One region of the Pseudomonas sp. NPDC090203 genome, then DNA from elsewhere that is predicted to be linked to it. Evidence: riboswitches for the same ligand, from Rfam matches in the RefSeq annotation. Region 1 holds a riboswitch; each other region holds the start of a gene.
The links. Region 1 has a riboswitch for cobalamin ahead of cobO (cob(I)yrinic acid a,c-diamide adenosyltransferase). Riboswitches for the same ligand answer to the same signal wherever they lie in the genome.
Positions count from the first base shown of each region.

Region 2: linked by a shared signal. The riboswitch ahead of ACIPO9_RS07400 (CbtB-domain containing protein) and the one ahead of cobO (cob(I)yrinic acid a,c-diamide adenosyltransferase) in region 1 are both predicted to bind cobalamin.
Region 3: linked by a shared signal. The riboswitch ahead of ACIPO9_RS05525 (ABC transporter substrate-binding protein) and the one ahead of cobO (cob(I)yrinic acid a,c-diamide adenosyltransferase) in region 1 are both predicted to bind cobalamin.

Region 1 is NZ_JBIVCV010000011.1:47,469-53,585, reverse strand. It holds gene ACIPO9_RS19270 (C40 family peptidase) at 1-405, shown strand, start outside; gene ACIPO9_RS19265 (C40 family peptidase) at 497-1,033, shown strand; gene ACIPO9_RS19260 (PQQ-dependent sugar dehydrogenase) at 1,211-2,557, opposite strand; cobalamin riboswitch at 2,680-2,898, shown strand; gene cobO (cob(I)yrinic acid a,c-diamide adenosyltransferase) at 3,007-3,618, shown strand; gene ACIPO9_RS19250 (cobyrinate a,c-diamide synthase) at 3,615-4,910, shown strand; gene bluB (5,6-dimethylbenzimidazole synthase) at 5,071-5,721, shown strand; gene cbiB (adenosylcobinamide-phosphate synthase CbiB) at 5,732-6,117, shown strand, end outside.
Region 2 is NZ_JBIVCV010000003.1:430,866-436,982, forward strand. It holds gene cobW (cobalamin biosynthesis protein CobW) at 1-666, opposite strand, end outside; cobalamin riboswitch at 789-1,010, opposite strand; cobalamin riboswitch at 1,180-1,396, shown strand; gene ACIPO9_RS07400 (CbtB-domain containing protein) at 1,496-1,693, shown strand; gene ACIPO9_RS07405 (CbtA family protein) at 1,705-2,436, shown strand; gene ACIPO9_RS07410 (cobalamin biosynthesis protein) at 2,433-2,846, shown strand; gene cobM (precorrin-4 C(11)-methyltransferase) at 2,957-3,703, shown strand; gene nfuA (Fe-S biogenesis protein NfuA) at 3,908-4,501, opposite strand; gene ACIPO9_RS07425 (acyltransferase) at 4,600-5,619, opposite strand; gene ACIPO9_RS07430 (fatty acid cis/trans isomerase) at 5,910-6,117, opposite strand, start outside.
Region 3 is NZ_JBIVCV010000003.1:9,455-15,571, forward strand. It holds partial or broken gene ACIPO9_RS05510 (cache domain-containing protein) at 1-743, opposite strand, end outside; gene ACIPO9_RS05515 (ABC transporter ATP-binding protein) at 909-1,697, opposite strand; gene ACIPO9_RS05520 (FecCD family ABC transporter permease) at 1,694-2,725, opposite strand; gene ACIPO9_RS05525 (ABC transporter substrate-binding protein) at 2,722-3,723, opposite strand; cobalamin riboswitch at 3,846-4,052, opposite strand; gene ACIPO9_RS05530 (aspartate/glutamate racemase family protein) at 4,293-5,015, opposite strand; gene ACIPO9_RS05535 (NCS1 family nucleobase:cation symporter-1) at 5,038-6,117, opposite strand, start outside.

The DNA of each region.
Region 1 (6,117 bases):
CGTTTCGGCGGCACCTCGACCACTTCCGGTTTCGATTGCAGCGGTTTCATCGGCTACCTGTTCCGCGAAGAGGCTGGCATGAGCCTGCCGCGTTCCTCGCGTGAAATGATCAACATCGACGCCCCTCTGGTCAAACGCAACGACCTCAAGCCTGGCGACCTGCTGTTCTTCAGCACCGCTGGCCGTGGTCGCGTCAGCCATGCCGGTATCTACCTGGGCGATGACCAGTTCATCCACTCCAGCAGCCGCCGCAGCGGTGGTGTGCGTGTCGACAGCCTCGACGACGCCTACTGGGCCCGGACTTTCATCGAAGCCAAGCGCGCGTTGGCCATGGCACCTTCCAAGGATGCGGAAACGACGACTGCGATGACTTCGACTACAATCAAGCGCCAACACCGCAAATAACCGTTCTACCGGGCGTGCAGTCAGGGAAACCCTGATTGCACGCAGTCCCGGCTCCCGGCACAGTAAGCATCCTATAAAGGTTGTTGTGTTTATGTCGTTTACGGTTCGCCTGGCTGTTGCTTCACTGGCTGTATTGTTGGCCGCTTGTTCCAGCAATCCACCGCCAGCCCCTCCCAAGGTCGTTTCCAGGCCTGTGGTATCCGCTCCCTCGCAGTTTTCTTCGCCGCTGGCTGATGACGTGCTTTTGCGTGCCATCGGGCTGGTCGGTACGCCCTATCGTTGGGGCGGGAACACGCCTGACTCGGGTTTCGATTGCAGTGGATTGATCGGTTATGTCTACCAGGGCGCTGCCGGCATCAGCCTGCCGCGTTCGACCCGTGAGATGATCAATCTGCGCGGCCCGGACATTGATCGTAGCCAGTTGCAGACGGGTGATCTGGTGTTCTTCGCTACCAGTGGTGGCTCGAACGTCAGCCATGCCGGGATCTACGTGGGAGAAGGGCGTTTCGTGCATGCGCCGGCTACGGGTGGGACCGTCAAGCTAGACAGCCTGGACAAGCCGTATTGGCAGAAAGCCTGGCTCAACGCCAAACGGGTGATCCAGCCTTCGAATCTGGCGCAGCAGTAGCGCCACAATCCCTGTAGGAGCGCGCTTGCCCGCGACGGCGGCGTGCCTGCTACGAATCAATCGTCTGGTACACCGATGTCGCGGGCAAGCGCGCTCCTACAGGGGCGTGGGCGTTTCAGCAGACTCGTAGGTGGCAGGCACATCGCAATCGCGGGCAAGCGCGCTCCTACAGAGGTGTCAGGGATTGGTGTTGGATGCCTGCACCGTCCGCGCCGCCGTCACCCGCCAGATCTTGTTGCCGACGTCATCGGCCACCAACACCCCGCCTTTATTATCGTTGACCACACCCACAGGCCGCCCCTGGGCTTTTTCGTCGGCATTGAGGAAACCTGTCAGCAGGTCCACCGGGGTGCCGGTTGGCTTGCCGTCCTTGAATGGCACGAACAGCACTTTATAGCCGCTGTGGGGCTTGCGGTTCCACGAGCCGTGCTGGCCGATGAACAAGCCCTCGTTGAACGGCGCCGGCAATGATTTGCCATCGGCGAACGCCAGGCCCAGTGAGGCGGTGTGCGGTCCGACGGCAAAATCAGGGGCGATTGCCTTCTGCACCAGTTCGGGATTTTGCGGCGACACGCGAACGTCCACGTGCTGGCCGTAGTAGCTGAACGGCCAGCCGTAGAAGGCGCCGTCCTGCACCGAGGTGACGTAGTCGGGCACCAGGTCGCTGCCGATCTCGTCACGCTCGTTGACCGCCGTCCACAGTTTGCCGGTTACCGGGTCCCAGTCCATGCCGTTGGGGTTGCGCAGCCCGGAGGCGAAGATGCGGTGATTGCCCGTCGCGGCGTCCACTTCCCAGATCGCCGCGCGGCCCTTTTCGGCCTCAAGCCCGTTTTCGCCGACATTGCTGTTGGAGCCCACGGTCACGTAGAGCTTTTTGCCGTCCTTGCTGGCGATGACGTTCTTGGTCCAGTGGTGGTTGAGGGTGCCGCCGGGCAGGTCGGTGACTTTCAGCGGTTCGCCCTTGATCGAGGTTTCGCCCGCTACATAGTTAAAGCGCAGCAGGCGGTCGGTGTCGGCAACGTAGAAGTCATTGCCCACCAGCACCATGCCGAAAGGCGAATTCAGGTGATCGATGAACACCGTGCGGGTTTCGGCGACGCCGTCATGATCCTTGTCCCGCAGCAGAGTGATGCGGTTCGCGCTGGGCACACCGGCGCCTGCGCGGCCCATGACTTTCTCCATGACCCAGCCGCGAATGCCCTTGCTGTCGTCAGGTTTGGGCGGCGCATTGGTTTCGGCCACCAGCACATCGCCGTTGGGCAGCACGTACAGCCAGCGTGGATGGTCGAGGTTTTCGGCGAAGGCCGCGACTTGTGTGCCCGGCGCGGCTACCGGTCTGGCACCGGCAGGCCAGCCGACGGCCGGGGCGATGTTCACGGTGGGAAACAGGGTTTTGTTCGGTGCCGGCAACTGGGGCGAGGGGCCCGTGCCGTCCGACACCTGCAAGGTGGACGTCTCGCCGCAGGCGCTGAGCCCTGCGACCACCACCAGCACCATCACAACCTGGGGTTTGAGCGTGAACATTGTCTGTCTCCATTTGCGAACAGTCATGCAAGGGCATGTAATGAATAGAGGCGCTGTGCGGCGCGGGGTTCAACTGCACAACAAATGCCTGTTCGATTGACGCTCCGGGGTCAACCCTCTAACCTTCGCCGATTGTTTCAGGTGCCCGCGATCTTGATCGGTCGACCGGGTGAAACAGGGAAGCCGGTGCGAACGTTCTGCGATCAATTCCGGCACTGCCTCCGCAACGGTAAATGAGTCAAGGCTGCGCACGATGCCACTGTGTCCACGGGCATGGGAAGGCGCGTAGCCCCGGTTGTCGCTCATGAGTCCGGAGACCGGCCTGATCCATCCAAACAGCATCACGGAGGGCGATGCTCTGCGCAGGCCCGGACCATTCCGGTGCCTGCTGTCAGTCCTTGCCTGCGTCCTTCGTCTGTCCTATCTGCCCCTCAAAGCGGAGAGCCGAGATGAGCGAATCCCCCGAACGTGACGAACGCCACCTGGCGCGCATGCTGCGCAAGAAAGCGATCATCGATGAGCGCATCGCCAGCGCACCCAATGAATGCGGCCTGCTGGTGGTCCTGACCGGCAACGGCAAAGGCAAGAGCAGTTCGGCCTTTGGCATGCTGGCCCGGGCCATGGGCCACGGCATGCAGTGCGGTGTGGTGCAGTTCATCAAGGGGCGCAACGCCACGGGCGAAGAACTGTTCTTCCGCCGTTTCCCGGAACAGGTGCGTTACCACGTCATGGGCGAAGGTTTCACCTGGGAGACCCAGGACCGACAGCGCGACATCGCCGCAGCGGAAGCTGCCTGGGTGGTGACTCGGGAGTTGCTGCGCGACCCGGACGTCGGTCTGGTGATCCTCGACGAGCTGAACATCGCTCTCAAGCACGGCTATCTGGATCTGGACAGGGTGCTCAGCGACCTGCAAGCCCGTCCGCCCATGCAGCATGTGGTGGTCACCGGGCGTGGCGCCAAGCAGGAACTCATCGACCTGTCGGACACCGTTTCCGAGATCGCCGTGGTCAAGCATGCGTTCCAGGCCGGAATCAAGGCACAGAAGGGCATCGAGTTGTGAGTGAGCCGCGTCGCTGTCCTGCGGTACTGATCGCCGCACCTGCCTCCGGGCAGGGCAAGACCACCGTCACCGCCGCACTGGCCCGGTTGCATCGCAACCAGGGGCGCAAGGTGCGGGTGTTCAAGTGCGGGCCGGATTTCCTCGACCCGATGATTCTGGAGCGCGCCAGCGGCCACCCGGTCTACCAGCTGGACATGTGGATGGTCGGCGAGGACGAGAGCCGGCGCCTGCTGTGGGAAGCGGCGGGCGAGGCCGATCTGATTCTGATCGAAGGCGTGATGGGGTTGTTCGATGGCACTCCGTCCAGCGCCGACCTGGCGCGCCACTTCGGCGTGCCGGTGCTGGGTGTGATCGACGGCACGGCCATGGCCCAGACCTTCGGTGCCCTGGCGCTGGGCCTGGCGCGCTATCAGCCGGACCTGCCGTTTGCCGGTGTACTGGCCAACCGCGTGGGCACCGTGCGTCATGCGCAACTGCTAGAAGGCAGCCTGACCGAAGGTTTGCGCTGGTACGGCGCGCTCTCCCGGGAAACCGGGATCGAGCTGCCGAGCCGCCACCTGGGCCTGGTCCAGGCCAGCGAGCTGAACGATCTGGACGTGCGCCTGGATGCGGCCGCAGCCGCCTTGGCCAGCACCTGCGACGCGACCCTGCCGCCTGCCGTGACCTTTGCCGCCCCTGACGTCAAACCCGTTGAGCGTCTGCTCGACGGCGTGCGCATCGCCATCGCCCATGACGAAGCCTTCGCCTTTACCTACGGCGCCAGCCTGGATCTGTTGCGGGCGATGGGCGCCGAACTGTCATTCTTCTCGCCGATCCGCGACCGGCAATTGCCCGAGGCGGACAGCCTGTACCTGCCCGGTGGCTACCCTGAATTGCATCACCTGGCGCTGGGGCAGAACGTTTCGATGCTCAATGCCATTCGCGCGCACCACCGCGCCGGAAAACCCTTGCTGGCCGAGTGTGGCGGGATGCTCTACCTGCTCGACGCCCTGACCGATGTGGACGGCAAGCGCGCCGAGCTGGTGGGCCTGCTGGCGGGTGAAGCGGTGATGCAGAAGCGCCTGGCGGCACTGGCGCTGCAGTCGGTGGAGCTGCCGGAAGGCACATTGCGCGGGCACACCTATCATCATTCGCTGACCAGCACCGAACTGGCCCCGATTGCCCGCGGCGTGAGCCCCAACGGCGGGCGCGGCGCGGAGGCGGTGTACCGGGACGGACGGATGACAGCCTCCTATGTGCACTTCTATTTCCCGTCCAACCCCCAGGCGATGGCGGCGCTTTTGTTGCCATGAATAGCCCGGAATGCCAATCCGCCTTATCGCGATCCTGTGGGAGCGAGCTTGCTCGCGAAAGCGGCGCGTCAGGCGAAGTAGAGGGTTGGGTGTGCGGGCCTCTTCGCGGGCAAGCCCGCTCCCACAGGTTTAGCGTATGCCTGGATATGGAGAGCGTCCCATGACTGACCACGCCTTCAGCCCCGATGAGCGCGCCGCGGTTTACCGGGCCATCGCCGAGCGGCGGGACATGCGCCACTTCAGCGGCGGTTCGGTCTCCCCCGAATTGCTCGCCCGGCTGCTGGAGGCTGCCCATCAAGCGCCCAGCGTCGGCCTGATGCAGCCCTGGCGCTTCATCCGCATCAGCGACCGGGCCCTGCGCGGGCAGATTCAGGAGCAGGTGGAAGCCGAGCGCGTTCGCACGGCCGAGGCACTGGGTGAGCGTTCCGATGACTTCATGAAGCTCAAGGTCGAGGGCATCGGCGACTGCGCCGAGGTGCTGGTCGCCGCCTTGATGGACGATCGCGAGAAACACATCTTCGGGCGCAGGACCCTGCCGGAAATGGACATGGCGTCTTTGTCCTGCGCCATCCAGAATCTATGGCTGGCCGCCCGCGCCGAAGGGCTGGGCATGGGCTGGGTGTCGCTGTTCGAGCCGCAGGCACTGGCGGATCTGTTGAAAATGCCCGAAGGCTCCAAGCCGCTGGCGATTCTTTGCCTGGGCCCGGTGGAAGGATTTTACCCGGCACCGATGCTGGTGCTGGAGGGCTGGGCCCAGGCCCGCCCGCTGCAAGAGCTGGTATTCGAGAACACATGGGGAGTGGCTACATGAGTGTGGCGGTATGAGCGTGGCGTTGTTGAGCGTCGCCGGGGTTGCGCTGGATGCGCTGCTGGGCGAGCCAAAACGAAACCACCCGCTGGTGGCGTTCGGCCGGTTTGCCGAGCGCATCGAGCAACGTTTCAACGGCGCCGGTCGTGGCTGGCGCAGCCATGGCGTCACGGCCTGGTTCATCGCGGTGATTCCGCTGACGCTGTTGGCGACGCTTCTCAGTTGGCTGCCCTACATCGGCTGGCTGATCGAAGTGCTGGCGCTTTACTGCGCGCTGGGCCTGCGCAGCCTGGGCGAACACGTCGAGCCAGTGGCCCAGGCGCTGCGCGGCGACAATCTGGATGAGGCGCGCCGGCGCGTGGGTTATCTGGTCAGCCGCCAGACCTCTGAGCTGGACGC
Region 2 (6,117 bases), on a different contig from region 1:
CAACTGGCCCTTGCTGGCCTCGATGATTTTCACCGCAGGCGGCAGTTCTTCGGCGACTTCGGCACGCACGGCAGCCAGCGCCTGGGCATCGAGCATGTCGGCCTTGTTCAGGACCACCAGGTCAGCACTGGCCAGTTGGTCGGCGAACAGCTCGTGCAGCGGCGATTCGTGATCCAGGTTCGGATCGAGCTTGCGCTGGGCGTCGACCTGATCCGGGAACGCGGCGAAGGTACCGGCCACCACCGCAGGGCTGTCGACCACGGTGATCACCGCGTCAACGGTGCAGGCGTTGCGGATTTCCGGCCACTGGAAGGCCTGTACCAAAGGTTTTGGCAGGGCCAGGCCCGAGGTTTCGATGAGAATGTGGTCCAGATCGCCGCGACGGGCAACCAGCTCCTGCATCACTGGGAAAAACTCTTCCTGCACGGTGCAGCACAGGCAGCCGTTGGCCAGTTCGTAGACGCGGCCGTTGGCTTCTTCCTCGGTGCAGCCGATGGTGCATTGCTTGAGGATTTCGCCGTCGATGCCCAGCTCGCCGAACTCGTTGACGATCACCGCGATGCGGCGGCCTTCGGCGTTGTCGAGCATGTGGCGCAGCAACGTGGTCTTGCCCGAGCCCAGAAAGCCGGTAACGATGGTGACGGGGAGTTTGGCCAGTGTTTTCATCGGATGCCCTATGGGGTAGCGGCGGGCAAACAGGACGAAAACCGCGCGGCCGTCGCGCTGGACAGGCCTGCTGTTCGATTCGCCACCGGATCACCCCGCCCGGTTGTAATGAGAATTCGTGGACGTGGCGTCCGCTTCGAGGCAGGTCTCCTGGCTCACGGTGGCGAGGCTGACGCAGGTCAGGCCGCTCGCGTCCATCGCGCCTTCCCGCTCGCGCAGTGGCTGTGCAATGAACATGACCGTTTACAGTTGCGGGGGCAGCTATGGCGTCGAACCACATTCCCTTCTTAGCACCGCAGCCTGCTTGACAGGCACAACGGTGAACCTCAAGTGCGCAAGGCTACGCAGTGCCTTGGCGAAGGTCAACGTTCATACCAAGGCAATGCCTGCAAACACGCTCTACGTAGCAGCACGGCTTGCCGGCGGGGGCGGCCTCGAAATCGTCCCCGCCGGCAAGCCGTGCTGCTACGGTCATCTCTGGCGCCGATTGACTGATCCTGCGCCCCATGCTCTCCTACACACCTTGTTACGGGTGCCCTTCACAGGGTGAAACGGGAAACCGGTGCGTGCGAGCCCCATGGTTCGTGCAAGTCCGGCGCTGCCCCCGCAACGGTAAGCGAGCGAAGAGTCAGATCCACTGTGTCGGTCAGCGATATGGGAAGGCGATTCTTGAAGGCAGTTGTCAGGCCCCTCGCAAGCCCGGAGACCGGCCCGACAACGTTCACATAACAAACCCGCGGTGGGCGGGTGCAGTTGCGTTCATCACTGACGTGCGTCAGTGGTGTGCCTTGCGCCTTCCCGTTCGCTGAAACTTTCAGAGGGAAGCGCCATGTCGATCAGCACGACCAACCAGACCAGCACCCAGACCGCCAGCTCCGCCGGCACCCAGAGCCAGCGCCTGACTGCCGCCGTCAGCGCGATGATTCTGGGCGCGTGCCTGGTTTATTTCGCGGGTTTCTCGCACATCGACGCCGTGCACAACGCCGCGCACGACACCCGTCACAGCTCCGCCTTCCCTTGCCACTGAGACCTGCCGCCATGTTCAAGCGTATCGCTCAAACAGCCGGTTTCACTGGCCTGCTCGCAGCCCTGCTGCTGACCCTGGTGCAAAGTTTCTGGGTCGCGCCGCTGATCCTGCAAGCCGAAACCTATGAAAAGGCCCCTGCCGCAGAAATGCACGAGCACGCCCACGAGCATGGCGACACCGCGATGGCCGGTCACGTGCACGATGAAGAGGCCTGGGAGCCTGAAGACGGCTGGCAGCGCGTGCTTTCCACCACCGGCGGTAACCTGGTGGTCGCGGTGGGCTTCGCCCTGATGCTGGCGGCGCTGTACACCTTGCGCGCTCCGTCGAAAACCAGCCAGGGCGCGCTCTGGGGCCTGGCCGGTTTCGCCGTGTTTGTCCTCGCCCCTACCCTGGGCCTGCCACCGGAGCTGCCGGGCACTGCCGCCGCCGACCTGACCCAGCGTCAGATCTGGTGGATCAGCACCGCCGCCTCCACTGCCGTGGGTCTTGCGCTGATCGTGTTTGCCCAGAACTGGCTGCTCAAGGTGCTCGGCGCGGCCATCCTGGTGGTTCCACACATCGTCGGCGCCCCGCAGCCGCTGGTGCATTCGGCACTGGCGCCTGAAGCGCTCGAAGCCCAGTTCAAGATTGCCTCGCTGCTGACCAACGCGGTGTTCTGGGTGGCGATGGGCCTGATCAGCGCCTGGCTGTTCCGCCGTTATGACGCACACGCTGCACACCCTGGCCTGAACCACGCGGTATGAACAAGGCAGCCGCAAGGCCGATCCTGGTGATCGGCCTGGGCTGCCAGCGCGGTTGCCCGGCACTGGTGCTTCGCGGCTTGATCGAGGTCACCCTGGTTGAGCATCAACTGGCACTGTCAGACATCACAGCCCTGGCCTCAATCGACAGCAAGTCGACGGAACCGGGGTTGCTGGAACTGGCCGAGGAGCTTGGGTTGCCGCTCTACTTTTTCAGCGCGCAAGAAATGACAGCCTTCGAGCCGCAACTGGCCCACCGCTCACTGATCGCCTTCGACACCACCGGCTGCTACGGTGTGGCGGAAAGCGCGGCGCTGGCGTTGGCCACACGTTTGACGGGCCGTGCGTCCAGGCTGTTGATACAACGGCGTAAAACCTCCCGCGCCACTTTTGCGCTGGCCTCGAACCTGTAGGAGCGCGCTTGCCCGCGACGGCGGTGTATCAGTCACCCCTGTGTCGTCTGACACACCGCCGTCGCGGGCAAGCGCGCTCCTACAGGGTGAGATTTGATTTCGGAGATGCAATGACTGTTTTTTTCATCGGTGCAGGCCCAGGCGATCCGGATCTGATCACGGTCAAGGGCCAGCGGCTGATCCGCACCTGCCCCGTCATCATCTACGCCGGATCACTGGTGCCAGAGGCGGTTCTTGTGGGGCATTCGGCGGTCCAGGTGGTCAACAGCGCCGAGTTGCACTTGGAGCAGATCATCGCCTTGATGAAATCCGCTCATGCAAATGGCCAGGACGTGGCCCGCGTGCACTCCGGCGACCCGAGCCTGTACGGCGCCATCGGCGAGCAGATTCGCTGCCTGCGTGAACTCGGTATCCCGTTCGAAATCATCCCCGGGGTGACCGCCACTGCCGCGTGCGCTGCGTTGCTGGGCACCGAACTGACCCTGCCGGACATCTCCCAGAGCGTGATCCTGACCCGTTACGGCGACAAAACCGCCATGCCGAAGGGCGAGGAACTGGGGGATCTGGCACGACACAAGGCGACCATGGCGATCCACCTGGGGGTCAGCAACCTGGGCAAAATCGTCGCCGAACTGACGCCGCACTATGGTCAGGATTGCCCGATAGCCGTGGTCCACCGGGCCAGCTGGCCGGATCAGGACTGGGTGGTCGGGACCCTGGCGGATATCGAACAGAAAGTGCAGGCCAAGGGGTTTAGACGCACGGCGTTGATTCTCGTGGGCCGGGTATTGGGCAATGACGTGTTCAGTGAATCATCGTTGTACCGCGCAGGGCATGCGCATTTGTTTCGACCTTGAGCCCGCTCCCGCCGGCAAGCCGTGCTGCTACAGGATGGCGGGCGCCGATGAATTCTGTGCCTTGCCTCGGCCCCGTAGCAGCACGGCTTGCCGGCGGGGACATTCTCAAGATCGCTCCCGCTGGCAAGCCATGCTGCTACGGGATTCCGACACCATGAAAAAAGCCCCGAACAGGTCGGGGCTTTTTCGTTTGCAGCGAAACACTCAGTAGTAAGCGTTTTCTTTCTGCGTGTGGTCGGTCACGTCACGTACGCCCGACAGCTCAGGGATGCGCTCGAGCAGTGTGCGCTCGATGCCTTCCTTGAGGGTCACGTCGGCCTGGCCGCAGCCCTGGCAGCCGCCGCCGAATTGCAGAACGGCGATGTTCTTGTCTTCTTCCTCGACCACGTCGATCAGCGTAACCTGGCCGCCGTGGCTGGCCAGACCCGGGTTGATCTCGGTCTGCAGGTAGTAGTTGATGCGCTCGTTGATCGGGCTGTCGGCATTGACCATCGGGACTTTGGCATTCGGCGCCTTGATGGTCAGCTGGCCGCCCATGCGGTCGGTCGCGTAGTCGACCACGGCGTCGTCCAGGAAGGCCTCGCTGAACGAGTCGATCCAGGCCGTGAAGCTCTTGAGGCCAATGGCCTTGTCTTCCGGTTTTTCTTCGCCCGGCTTGCAGTAGGCAATGCAGGTTTCAGCGTATTGGGTGCCAGGCTGGGTAATAAACACGCGGATGCCGATACCGGGGGTATTCTGCTTCTGCAGCAGATCGGCCAGGTAATCGTGGGCGGCATCGGTAATGGTAATAGCGGTCATGAAAATTCCTCGCAGACGTGGGGCGCAGTCTACGCCATTCCACGTCAACTGACAAAGTCCTAGTATTTCACTCAACTAATGCGAATGAAAATAAATTCTCATGAAAGCGCGGCCTCACGGGACGTCCTGCGGCTGTCCAGCCAGCCCTTCATGCGTCGGTACAGGCCCTTCTCGATCCACTCGTAACTGAGCCAGGCGCCGAGCGCGATCACCGGCACGCAGATGGCGAACGCCAGGTATGGGTTCAGGCCATAGCGCTCGCTGGCCAGCCAGCCCCCGTAAAGCACCAGCACGTGCAGCAGGTACACCGAGTAGGAACAGTCGCCCATGGTCTTCAGCAGGCGACTGCCGCGCATGTACGGCTCCAGCGAGATGCACGCCACCACGATCACCGCGCTCGGCAGACCCCAGTTGACGATTCGCAAATCCGGTGGCAGCTGCTTGATGGTCAGCAACGCCCCGCCGATCGCCAGCAGCGGCAGCCAAAGGCGTTCGGTGATCCAGCCGCGACGGTAAGCGACGCCGATGCCAATGCCCAGCAGAAACTCATAGACGATGTCATTGGCGTAAAAGCGGCTGATGAGGCCCGAGCGGCCCAGCACGTCGGTCACGGCGAACAGCGCGGCGGCAATGATAAGCGGTCGAAGGCGTTGCTGGAACAGGAAGACCATGGAAAACAGCACGTAGAACAGCATTTCGTAGTTGAGAGTCCAGCCGACGTTGAGCGTCGGATAGAGGCCATAGCCGCCGGGGTTTTCCGAGGGGATGAACAACAGTGAGAGGATGAAGCTCTGCCAGTCCACCACCTGATGGGGCAACAGCGGATGGGCGACCACCACCAACAGGCCCATGACCAGGGTGTAGAGCCAGTAGGCCGGCACGATGCGGATGATGCGGTTGAGCATGAAGCGGCTGGCGGGAATGTCCTTGTCCACCGTGGAGAGGTAGATCACAAGGCCGCTGATGACGAAGAAGATGTCGACGCCCACGGCGCCTTTCTCGGTGAAGAACCGGCCGATCGGGCCGCTGGGATGAAAATCGAAAAAAATCTGCATGAAGTGGTGACACACAACGACCCACGCGGCGAGTGCCCGCAGGGCCTGAACCGAAATCAACATCTGCAACCTCTTGCTTCTCCGGGCTTGACCCACCCTCCAGAACCTCGAAAACGCCATGCCGGGCACGACTGCTCACAGGGTCCGACTTCGACTTTGGCGAAAAGGTTCGGCAAGACTGACGGGCTGCATAATGGCTGCAGGCCATGATTTATAAGGCTTTCTGGACGAAAAGATGTCGTCTGTAGGAGCGCGCTTGCCCGCGATTGCGGTGCATCAGCGATGCATATGGCGCCTGTCTTGCCACCGTCGCGGGCAAGCGCGCTCCTACAGAATCAGCGACAGACGGTCACTCAAAGGTTTTCATACCTATTCATGTCCAGCACCCCCGCCTCCTGCGGCTCGGTCTCCTGAATGTAGCGGTTCAGGTCATGGAAGTAGGTCCAGAACAGCGGATGGCTGCGGCGCACGCCCCAGCGTTCGACGATCTTCTCGAACGCTTCCTTGTGGTCATGGGCCTTCTCCATCGCATCCACGAAGGCACTCACCTCATTGGCCGGA
Region 3 (6,117 bases), on a different contig from region 1:
TTGGCCAGTTGGGTGAAGCCATCGCCCAGGTCCGCCAGCTTCTTGAAGTTGTGCTCGGGTTGTTTCGGGTCCACCAGTACCGTGCCGTTGTTTTCCATCAGCATCAGGTAGCCGGTTTCGCCCAGCTTGATCTGCTTGACGATGCTGGTCAGCTGCTTGAGGGACACGTCGATGTTGACCACGCCACCGTTGCTGCCCAGGGTGTTGTTGACCGCGCGCACGGTGCTGACCAGTACCGCATCGTCGCCTGCCCAATAGTAGGCTTCGGTGCGCAGGGTTTTGCCCGGGTTGGCCTGGGCGGTCTTGTACCAGGGGCGCTGGCGCGGATCGTAGCTGGCCATTTTCGGATCGCCGGGCCAGAACGCATAGCTGCCGTTGGCCAGGCCGTATGACACGTAGGAGTAGTCCGGGTGGCTCTTGGCCAGGCTCTCGAACAGGCTGTACAGCTGATGGTCCGGCTCGGTCTGGGCGATGTTCGGCGCATCGGCGCTCATGTAGCTTTTCACGCCGTCACCTGCGCCGGTAACCGTCGGGTGGGCGGCCAGGTAGTCGACGTTCTGGCGGATGCCGTCGAAGAACAGCTGCATGGCGTTGGCCACCTGGCGGATTTCCCGGCTGCTGCCGTCGACGAAATCGCTCTGGGCATCACTGCGCAGGTTAACGATAACGATGGTTGCAACGAGGATGATCGGCAGGCAGGCGATTACCGCGAAAGCCCAGGTGAGTTTCTGTTTGATGTTCATCGGCGCTCCTGATTGTTTTTGGATTCACGCGTAGAAATGGGCTGCAGGGCAGCGGGTCGATCAGGACAGTGCGATGTTTGAAGCAAATCCGTCTGATGGTATGCCGCTATCGGCAAAGGGGCGGGAATCTTGAGTCATGGATAGGTGTTTCAGCGGTGGTAGCGGCTAGAGAGGACGCAGCCGCAGAATCCGTGCGCCGTCGAACGGATCGGTCAGCCAGTGTCCGTGCACGCCAAAGGTTGTATGCAGGCGCTCAGGCGACAGGACCTCGAAAGGCGAACCCAGCGCCACCAGCCGCCCGCCATCCATTACCGCCAGGCGATCACAGGCCAGCGCCTGATTCAGGTCGTGCAGCGCAATGACCGTGGTCACCGGCAAGCGATGCACCAGCGAAAGAATCGACAGTTGCTGCTGGATATCCAGATGGTTGGTCGGCTCATCCAGCAGCAGAATCTGCGGCCGCTGGGCCAGTGCCCGGGCAATGTGCGCCCGTTGGCGCTCGCCGCCTGAGAGGGTGTGCCAGGCGCGGTGGGCCAGGTGCGCAAGGTTCACATCGGCGATGGCTTGGCTGACGATCTGCCGGTCTTCATCGCTCCACGGCGCCAGCGCAGACAGCCACGGCGTGCGCCCCAGTTCCACCGCCTGCAACAGGCTGATGGAATCGCTGGTTTCGGCATGCTGCTCGACCACCGCCACGCGCTGGGCGATGTCGCGTCGCTTGAGGGCGGCCAGACGCTGATCACCCAGCCGAACCTCGCCGGACGTGGGCGTGAGAATCCCCGCCAGCAGCCGGATAAGCGTCGATTTACCCGAGCCATTGGGCCCCACGATGCCGAGGTTCTCGCCCGCACGAATGCCGAGGGTCACGCCGTCGAGCAACTGCGCGCCCTTGATGACGTAACCCAAGTCGGTGCCACCCAGCACGGTGGCGGTGTTTTCGGTCAGGGCATTCATCGTGTGCGATTCCCGCGAATCAGGATCAGGGCAAACACCGGCGCGCCCACCAGCGCAGTGATCACGCCAATGGGCAGCACCTGGCCTTTGATCAGCGTGCGCGACAACACGTCAGCGGCGATCAGAAACAGTGCGCCACTCAAGGCGCTCAAGGGCAGCAGGCGCGCATGGCGCACGCCAGCGATCATCCGCACCGCATGAGGGATGACCAGCCCGACGAAACCGATGGAGCCGACAATCGACACCATCACCGCCGTCACCAGCGCCGCGGTGGCGATCAGGATGGCCTGCACGCGGCGCACCGGAATGCCCAGCGAGGCGGCCGAGTCGCTGCCGAAGGTGAAGGCATCCAGAGCCCGACGGTGCCACAGGCACACCAGCAAGCCGAGCAACACCACGGGCACGGCCAGCATCACCGATGACCAGCGCACGCCGCTGAGGTTGCCCAGCAACCAGAACATGATGCCCCGCGCCTGTTCGGCGTTGGCCGACTTGGTGATCAGAAACGAGGTCACGGCGTTGAACAACTGTGAGCCTGCGATACCGGCGAGGATGATCTGGTTGGCAGCCGATTCCCCCCGGGAGGAGCGGGCGAGCAGGGCGACCAGTGCGAACGCCGCAATCGCCCCGGCGAAGGCACCGGTGGACAATGAAATGGCCCCGGCACCCAGGCCGATCAGCGTCACCAGCACGGCGCCCGTGGAGGCGCCCGCCGAGATGCCCAGCAGGTACGGATCGGCCAGCGCATTGCGCAGCAGTGACTGCAGCACCACCCCGGAAATCGCCAGACCTGCGCCGCACGCCGCCGCAACGATGGCGCGGGTGAGGCGGTAGTTCCAGACAATCCCTTCATCGATGGGGTCCAACACGTAACCAGCCGCCCATAGCTTGTTGGCCAGCACCTGGAAGATCACCGGCAGGCTGATCGAGGTTTCGCCAACGGCCACCCCGGCGATCACCGCCAGCAATAGCGCGCCGCTGACCCACAGGCAGTGGCCCAACGCGCGGCCGATATTCAATTGACTCATTGGCCTTCGGTGGCCTTGGCAAGCTGTTCGATGCCGTCGAACAGACGCACGCTGGACTCCATGGCGCTGGCGTCCATGATGACGATGCGGTTGTTCTTCACCGCGTCCATGTTGCGGGTGACGGGGTCGGATCTGAGGAACGCCAGCTTCTTCTCGTGATCGTCCGCCGGGAAGCGACGGCGGTCCATGCGGGCGATGACCAGAATCGTCGGATTGGCCTTGGCGATGGTTTCCCAACCGACGGTCGGCCATTCTTCATCCGACTCGACGATGTTGCGCATGCCCAGGGTATCGAGCATGAAATTCGGGATGCCCTTGCGTCCGGCCACGAATGGCGCGGCATTGAGGTCGGGGCTGGAGAACCAGAACACTGCCGATGCGCTGTTGCTGTCATGTTTTTTCGCCTGCTCAACCGCCTTGCCCAGACGCGCCTTGTACTCGGCGATCAACGCCTGGCCACGGTCTTGTACGTCGAAGATCTCGGCCTGTTGGGCAATGCTCTTGTACAGCGTGTCGATGTTGAAGGCTTGCAGGCGCGTGCCATCAGCGCCGACCAAGTTGTCCTTGCCCTCGCAGTCAGACGGCAGGATGTAGGTCGGGATTTTCAAGTCCGCAAACTGCTGGCGGGTGCCGACCGCGCCTTGAGGGCCGACCATCCACTCGAACTGCACCGGCACGAAGTCCGGGCGCTTGCCAATCACCGATTCGAAACTGGGGGCGTTGTCGGCCAGGCGCTCGATCCTGCTGTTGGCGTCCTGATATTGCGCCAGAACCTGATTGAACCACAGCGAAGTGCCGACCACCTGCTGGCTCAAGCCCAGGGAGTAGAGCATTTCGGTGGCGGCCTGGCCGATGGTCACGGCTTTGTGCGGGGCGTGGGCGAAGGTCAGCGGTACGCCGCAGTTGTCGATCGTCAGCGGGTAATGCGTGGGCGCGGCGAATGCGGCGCTGGACAGCGAAAGGCCGGTGAACAGAAGGGCGAGGCGGCGCAGCGACATGAAAGGCGATCTCCAGTAAGCCTGATGGTCGACGAACTGGCACTGGAAAGCACATCCCGATGCGTTGCAGGCGCGAATGGAAAGCCGCGCACACGGGAGTCCTTCCCGGACACCCCGCCGGTGAATGATTGACGCTTGCCGGCAGGTCTCCTGACTGGCGCATCGTCGCCATGCTCCGGCCTTCCCGGGGATACCCAGTGGCAATCGTGAAGCAGGGCTCAGCGCCTACAGTTGCGGGGACAGTTCCGTTTGAGCCTGGTGTCATCGACCGGCCAGGCTCGCGGATTCCCTATTAATTCCGAGTGGAAACCGGCGGCGGGGATACTAAACGATTTACAGGCATTGCGCCCGCCCCGATTCTCGCGGCCACCGTAGCAGTCCGGCTTGCCGGCGTCGGCGTCCTCAAGATCGCTCCCGCCGGCAAGCCGTGCTGCTACGGGTAAGGTGCATGTCGCGATTCTTGCAGCCACCGCGGTTCCGTAGCAGCCGGGCTTGCCCGCGGGACGCCCGCAAGATCGCCGACGCCGGCAAGCGGAACGCCGCCCGGCCGTGCTGCTACGGGCAAGTGATCACGGCAACAACGGCCAGCCAATCACCTTCTTCGGACGCGGCGTGGCGTAGGTGCGCACCTTGGACGTCTTCAAACCCAAACGCACCAACGATTCGGCCAACGCCACCGCCGCGGTCACGCCATCGACCACCGGCACACCGGCGCGATCACGAATCATCTGGTCCAGCCCGGCCATGCCGCCACAACCCAGGCAAATCACCTCGGCCTTGTCGTGGGTCACGGCATGGGCGGCCTGCTCGACGATGGCTTCGATGGCGCGCCCCGGCATCTCTTCAAGCTCCAGCACACTCATGCCACTGGCCCGCACCGACGCACAGCGCTCGTAGACCCCGGCCAGCTTCAGCCGGTCTTCAATCAGCGGCACTGCTCGATCCAGTGTCGTCACCACCGAGTACTTGTGGCCCAACAGCATCGCAAGGCTCGCAGCGGCTTCGGTGATGTCCACCACCGGCACCTCCAGCAGTTCCTGCAAACCCTCGCGGCCATGTTCGCCGTAGCCTGCCTGAATCACCGCATCGAATGGCTGGTCGTAGGACATCACTCGGTCCATCACCGCAATGGCCGCCAGGTAGCTCTCGAAGTTGCCCTCGACCGACTCCGCACCGAAGCGCGGGGTCAGGCCGACGATCTCGGTGCCGGGGGAGGCGACACTGCGCGCCTGCTCGGCGATGGTCTGGGTCATCGACTGGGTGGTGTTGACGTTGACGATCAAAATACGCATGGGTGAACTCTCTCGCTTGCAATCAATGCTTGATGTCTTGCACGGCAATGGCCTCGCCACTGACGTCCTTGAAGCGTTGGCGCCGGTCGGCCAGCAGCAGGTACAACGCCGCGCCGATGGCGGCGCCCATCAGCCAGGAAAACGGCGAAACCGATTCGAAGGCCGGCATCAGCGCCGTGATGGTCGAAATGATCGCGGCGGGAATGAACGCCCAGACCGCGCGCAGGTTGACCCCGCGTGAATAGTGATACGGCCCGGCCGGATCTTCCGTGTACAGCTGCGGCACATCCACACGGCCCTTGCGCAGCAGCCAGTAGTCGGCGGTGATCACGCCGTACAGCGGGCCGAGCAGGGCGCCCAGGCCCGACAGAAAATACACGATCACCACCGGGCTGTTGTAGAGATTCCACGGCAGTATCAGCACCGCGACTGTGGCGCTGAGCATCCCTGCGCGGCGGAAAGTCAGGTAGCGCGGCGCCAGGCTGCTGATGACGAAGGCCGGTGCGACGAAGTTGGCCATGATGTTCACCGCCACCGTGACGATCAGGAAGGCCAGGCAGCCCAGTACCAGAAAGAAGGTATTGGGGATGGTCTTGATGATGTCGGTGGGGCTTTCGATGATCTGGCCGTTGATGGAGAACTGTGCGCCGCAAATGATCACGGTGATGAAGGCGAACAGCAGCACGTTCACCGGCAAGCCCCAGAAATTGCCCTTGCGGATGGTTTTCTTGCAGGGCGCGGAGCGGGAGAAGTCACAGAAATTCAGAATCAGCGTGCCGTAGATCGCCAGCCACAACGCGCTGCCAGCGAAGATGCTGCGCCACATCGACAGCCCCTCCAGCGGCGTCTTGTTCGACCAGGCAATCTGGCCGTTGGCCTGGGTGAACATCCACACCGCCAGGCTGGCGACGGTCAGCAGAATCACGGGCCCGGCGAAGGCTTCATATTTACGGACCATCTCCATGCCGTAGGCCAGAATCACGAATTGCACCAGCCAAATGCTGACGAAACACACCCAGCCAAGGGTTGAGAGCCCTAACAGCGAGTCGTGGTCGTAGCTGTCCAGTGCCGGGTCCAGTGCGGTGAGCAGCACCCGCAGCAC